Regions from separate parts of the Mucilaginibacter gynuensis genome, predicted to be linked through region 2. Evidence: riboswitches for the same ligand, from Rfam matches in the RefSeq annotation. Region 2 holds a riboswitch; the other holds the start of a gene.
What was found. Region 2 has a riboswitch for cobalamin ahead of metE (5-methyltetrahydropteroyltriglutamate--homocysteine S-methyltransferase). Riboswitches for the same ligand answer to the same signal wherever they lie in the genome.

Region 1: another riboswitch for cobalamin. It lies ahead of ABD894_RS04490 (TonB-dependent receptor plug domain-containing protein); the one in region 2 lies ahead of metE (5-methyltetrahydropteroyltriglutamate--homocysteine S-methyltransferase).

The regions. Positions count from the first base shown of each region.
Region 1 covers NZ_BAABFT010000002.1:280,617-283,810, reverse strand. The annotation lists gene ABD894_RS04490 (TonB-dependent receptor plug domain-containing protein) at 1-1,389, opposite strand, end outside; cobalamin riboswitch at 1,492-1,689, opposite strand; gene ABD894_RS04485 (hypothetical protein) at 1,782-2,273, opposite strand; gene ABD894_RS04480 (DUF1801 domain-containing protein) at 2,304-2,672, opposite strand; gene ABD894_RS04475 (alpha-L-rhamnosidase) at 2,777-3,194, opposite strand, start outside.
Region 2 covers NZ_BAABFT010000001.1:444,114-447,307, reverse strand. The annotation lists gene metE (5-methyltetrahydropteroyltriglutamate--homocysteine S-methyltransferase) at 1-1,290, opposite strand, end outside; cobalamin riboswitch at 1,465-1,681, opposite strand; gene ABD894_RS01900 (OmpP1/FadL family transporter) at 1,813-3,194, opposite strand, start outside.

The DNA of each region.
Region 1 (3,194 bases), on a different contig from region 2:
TAGGAGGCCGGTGTTTTCAAATGGTTGCCATGTGGCTGTAAAGCTTGGGGTATATTCCTGCTTGTTACCTGCCGATACAAACTGCTTTACTTTATCGATTATAAAAGTACCCAACAAGGTTGCTTGCAGGTTTGCCCTGCCCAGACGTAATTGTGTAGCAAGGGCGGTAAGCAAAGTGTTTCGGGTTGGGTAAGCAAAGTGATCCAGATCGGCATCGAGCTTGTTCCACTGGTAATCGGCAGATAAAACGAACTTCCAGTTATTGGTAACACGGTACTGGTTGGCGGCAGAAATGTATATTTCCTGCTGCTGAAAATTGTTCTCCAAAAGGCTTGTATCCGCTCTAATCACGGGCGGCGCTTCCGGATCGAGATAGCGCATGTTATCGTGCGCGTACTTGGCATTAAGCAGCAGGCTGTAATGCTTGCTGAATGCGTGGCGATAATTGCCCTGTACAAAAAAGTTATCGTCCCACTGGCGTTGGGTATAGTTGAATTTGTTGCCGATGATAGGACCTGGTAAACCACGTGCCGAATGGTAATAATAGGTTTTTGCCGACCATGTTGTACTGTCGGCAATCTTTCCGTTGAGGCCGCCTTCCAGTCGCAGGGCGTACACATCGGTATTGTTTCGTACCGCTGTAGTATCGTATACGCTGTTGGTTTCCCTGAACTTATAGCGTCCGTCAGCTTTGGTGAGTTCGGCGCTGATGTTGCTGCTTACGTTGTTATTCAGCTTTTGCTGCCATAGTATAGATGGATTAATCAACCCGAATGAGCCGCTTTTAAAACCTGCTTTCAGTTTGGTGTGCTCTCCCGCGTTGAATTGCGGCTGTTTAGATTGAATGTACAAAGCGCTGGCCGACGAGAAACCTTTTGCGGGTTGAAAAAGATTGCTGTTTTGGCCGTTGTAAAGGGAGATCTCATCAATATTTTCCAACGAAAACTTACCCAGATCAACCTGTCCGTTTTGGGCATTGCCTACCTGTACGCCATCATAAAATACTGCCGTGTGGTTGCTGCCCAAACTACGCACGTTAACAGTTTTTAAGCCACTGATGCCGCCGTAATCTTTTATCTGTACCCCGGTAAAAAAACGTATGGCATCACCTACTGAAAAACTGTTCAGGCGTTCTAATTGCCTGCCTTTAAGGGTTTGTAATGGTGTGGATGATGTGTTACGGTCATTTTTATTGGTACCGCGGATGTCAACTTGGTTGAGCAATCGGCCTTTGGTAGTGTCCCTGCGGATAGTATCAGTTACTGAGGTGTTTTGGGCCGATGCAAAAGGGGAAAACAATAGCATGCCCATTGTAAAAACAAGGGCGAAATATAAGCCAAAACTACAGTAAACGCGCTTCAACAGCGTGTTACGTACTGATAATTCCATTGTGTGTTGTGAGTTAATTACCCACAGCAAACCGAATTGGTACACCTAAAAATGAAATACACGAAAAGTATTCTCATTCCAGCTTCTATCCGCGAAAGCTATGAAATAGTAAAGCTTGAGGCAGGTATTCTGACTTGCTCCCCTTGTCCGTCTTCCCATGCGCGGCAGCACACAGTGACTTAAGAATGGACTTTGGTTGTATGGAGCTTACAGCTGCGGGACAGTTCCGGATTTACACCGGATTCCCTTTTAATCCGGGTACTGAAAATTGTACCGGGAACCAAAAGCGCTGCAAATCTACATAAATATTGGTGATTTTGTAATGCGATTATCGGTGGAGAAGGAAATCGCGAGGATATTATGACGAATTGACTCCGGTATTCCGGAGGGCATTAGGATTGTTTAACCCGCAACGATTTGATCAAGCCGCCCAATATATTAACCACACCAATTACTTGCCCTATCCCAAAAATGATCAGGGTGATTAGTGCTGTTTTAGTGATGAGATCCATCACAGAAAATAATTGCGCACTTTCTTCAAGTGAGAAAGATCGGTCTACCGGAGTATCGGGAAGCATTGTTTTTAAACATAATAGTATTAAAAATGCTATTACCGGCAATAGGGTGCTTGTTGTATGCGCCCATGTAAGTTTATTTGATAATGTTCTTTGGTTAACGATGAAGTATATAGTCCAGATTAAAAGCAGCACCACCGCCAATGTATAACAAAATGATGTTGTTGAAATGATGAAATAGGCATCATGCAGGTTCACATCAAAACTATCTTTTAAGGGCAAAAAGCTCGAAACCAAAAGAATTAATGCAACCAAAGCCAATAAATTATACGGTCTGTTTTTTATTTTAAAGATATTTATGCTGTTCATTTGATTGCTTCAGGTGTTCAGGTTTAAGCTTTATTTTATAAAGATAACGCCATTTCTGTAAAGATCAAGCGCCTCCTGTAATATGGCTTCGATGGTGGTTATTGGCAGATCCTGCTCCGCATCAAACAGCATGATCTTCATTCGCGAACGCTTTTCGATGATGAGTTCGGGATGTTCCAAACGCGTGCCTTCTACTATGCCTATATAAGGCTGCCCGTGCTTTTTGTGTACCCACAAGTAGCAAAACATTTTGCCCCTATAACAAAAGAAAGGCATCCCATACTTCCAGGCGGTGGTGATAAGCGGGTCTTGCTTTAGTACGATCTCTCGCAGGGCCAGTAAACACCCTTTTATGGGTTCGTCTTTTTGGAGATAGAAGTTGTCGGCTGCGTTTATCATGGCTAATTTAATGCAATATAAGTGTATTGGCACTAATCACAGTTCCGCAAAATAAGAAAGGGCAGTGATACTTCACCGCCCTTTCAAAATATTGATGTGTTAGTTTACTTTATCTCAAAAGTATACGTTCCGGCTTCTACCTTATATAGTTTGGTGTCGACAGCGAAATCGGTAGTGCTTACTACTTTGTTGCTCAGATAAACTTGCTGACCTGCTGTTACCGGGAAATAAATAGTAGCGGTTGAGTTTGCCGGTACTACAGCGGTATAGCTAACGCCCTTGCCTTTACGCCTCCACGATGAGGTGATCTTTCCGTAAGGACCTGTATGCGACGACTCATAGTTTTGCAGATTAGGCACAAAATGTGGTTTCAGCAATACGTTTTTGAAGCCCGGTTGTGTTTCATCAGGGAAGATACCGCCAATGCCTTTGTACAGCCACGCGCCAATTTCGCCGAACATGATGTGATTGAGCGATATATCATATTTCGATTTGATGTTCCAGTTTTCGTAAAGCGTAGTA
Region 2 (3,194 bases):
TTTAAAACGCTGCTGCTGCAATTGCTGACGTACCGGGAACGCGCTTTTACGCTCGGCATCGCTATCAGTAATAGCCGCCACACGATCTTTCACGATAGTTTTGTGTATTAAGGTAGATTTTTGACGTGCCGCTATAGTCTGCTGATTAGCAGTTAACAGTTCGGTATTGCCGTTGGCTATCTGGTGCAGTTCCTGCACTTCGTGTAGTTTTTGTTTGGCAAAGGCCATCCAGTTTTTAATTTCCGGGTGGATCTCGGTTTCCTGGTCAAGATCGAAAGGCGTGTGTAATAACGAGCACGATGGCGCTACCATCACCCTGTCGGCACCAATGGCCTCAACAGCCCGGTTAATCAGCACCAGCGATTGGGTATAATTGTTTTTCCAAACATTACGTCCGTCAACCACACCTAATGATAGTATCAGGTTATCGGGCACCAGGGCCAATACTTCTTCCAGTTGTTGCGGAGCCCTTACCAGGTCGATATGCAGGGCATCGACAGGCAGGTTAACGGCAAGCTGGGTATTATCAAGCAGGCCTTCAAAATAAGTGGCTACTAAGAGTTTGACGCCATTGCATTGTTTGGCAATTTCTTGGTAAGCGTATACGTAAGCCTCTTTTTCTTTCTTGCTTAAATCTAACGAAAGAAAAGGCTCATCCAGTTGTATCCATGTAGCGCCATAGCTTTTTAGCTGGTTAATTACCTCAACATACACGGGTACCAATTTTTTGATCAGGTCGATCTTTTCAAAGCCGCTTTCTTTTTCTTTACCCGCCAACAGGTACGATACCGGGCCTAACAGAACAGGTTTAGCCGCCTTGCCTGCAATTTGGCGGGCATGGTTGTATTCGGCATAAATTTTCTCTGAAAATACCTTGAATTGTTGATCGGCCGTAAACTCGGGTACAATGTAATGGTAATTGGTATCAAACCACTTGGTCATTTCCATGGCGGTAATATCCAGCCCGTCTTTTTGATAACCACGTGCCATAGCAAAGTACAGGTCGAGCTCGTTGTTGTTAGAAACGGACGATAGCACAGGTGTATACCGTGTTGGTATCGCGCCAAGCAGCAGGCTCATATCAAGCACCTGATCGTAATAGCTAAAATCGTTAGAAGGTACCAGGTCGATACCCGAATTAAGCTGTAATTGCCAGTTTTCTTCCCTGATCTTGCGTGCTACCAGGTTAAGTTCTTTCTGATCAATTTTGCCTGACCAATACTGCTCGCAGGCTTTTTTGAGTTGTCGGTGGCTGCCCATACGTGGGTAGCCGAGGTTGTTTTTGAGCATACGCATAAAACTTTAGTTAAACATTAAATTGATTTTAATGCTCCTTACGTTTTCGGTATGCTTTCGGTAATTTGGGATAGAAACGGCTACACGGCAGCATACAGCACCCCAATTGTTGGGCGCCATAAAGGTTCCGGGTAAGTCCGTTGACTAAGCTTCAATCGCGAAAGCATTGTCTTTTTTACAGCAGTGGCAAGTATCCTGGCTTGTTTTATTATTAAAGGCCTTCCCATTTGCGCAGGGGCAAACAGTGACATAGTATTTAACAATTACGGGGATAGGGTATAAGCCCAAACCCGTTAAAACTTACAGTTGCGCGACAGCCCGTGATTTACACACGGTTCCTTTTTAATACCGGAATTAACCGGTAACCTCTGTTGCTGGAAGATTTTTCTTGTAAAGAACGTTTCGTGGCAAATATATCCGTTTAGCTTTTACCAATCAATAGCGAATAGGTAAGTACTTACAAAAAAGGCCCGCTGTAGTACACAGCGAGCCTTTAAATAGTTAGTTATAAGTATTTTAGAACCTGTACGATAAAGTGAGATATAAGTTATCGTTAGTCTTTTTCAAGAATGACGCAGGGCTTGCATCGCCAATTTCGTAAGGATATATGGTTTGTGAACCTGTGATATGCGCGTAGGTGGCATCAACAGAATAAGGACCCGAACGGAAACCTATACCGCCTGAAGCTGTTTTAATTGACGAACCAAAATCGCCCCTGTTAGGGTTGCCTTGTACGCCATAACCGCCACGCAGATAAGCAAAACTGCTTAAACGTGCTTCAGCACCAACGTGCGCGTTAACAGTACCTTTATATAAACTCTTAATGTTATTATTATCATCGGTACTGTTGTAGCTGTCGTTACTCATCAACTTGGCCGATGAATAATCAACATACTCCACATCGCCCGATATAAAACCGAATTGTTTTATAAACACGGCTAAACCACCGGCTACTTTTAATGGCGTACGGAAATCGTATTCTAAAGGATAATTTTCACCGTCCTGGAAAGTATTTGAACCTATTATGCGGGTATCTAAACGCTCGGCGTAAGAATCCTGCATGTTATACCAGGTTGGTGATGTGAAGTTAAAACCTAACCTTACAGCTTCAACCGGTTTATAGATCATACCTAATTTCAGGTTAACGCCTGTTCCTTTAGTATATTGATCTTGTGTAAATACCGAAGTGAAATTGTGGTTTACGTCGTTGCCGTTTTCAAGTAAGGAAACATCGCCGTTTTCAATAAAGCTGGTGGTTGAGTTATACCTGATGCTGGCAATACCAATAGCACCGCCAATGTACAATTTGTTACTGTAGTTAGCACCCAAAGCCAGGTTAAACTCCGATTGACTGCCCGTACGGGTTATCGTTCCATTCTGCATTACATTATTGTTGCCACCGGCAATAACATTACTGCGGTATTCAGAACTATTAGCGCCTACCGAATAAAGATCTATCAGTTTTTGTCTGTACGCCCAATCGCCTAACAAGTCATCAGCGCTGTTATTGGCCCTGTTAGCGTAATAATCACTTATTGAGCTGGCGTTGTTATTAGCACCGTAGCTTACGTTCTCGTAAAAATCATTAGTACGGGCGTAGCCTAAACCAAAGTTAACGCTGAGCCAACCTTTGGTTTTATCGGCATTACTATTATTAAGGCGCGAATAAAATACCGCGGCAACATTGTTAAGGTTCCCTGTATTTTTCTTATCCGCCATGGTACTGCCTAAATACGTCGCCTTGGTTTTTTGCATGTCATATTCAGGCGTAAGGCTGATCTCTGATTTGGTAAAGAAACCTAAACCGGCAGGGTTGCCGCTTACCGAACTTAAATCGCCGCCTATCGCAGTACCAGCACCACCAATTGCCTTTATGCGCGCGGTTGACCCGTTTAATG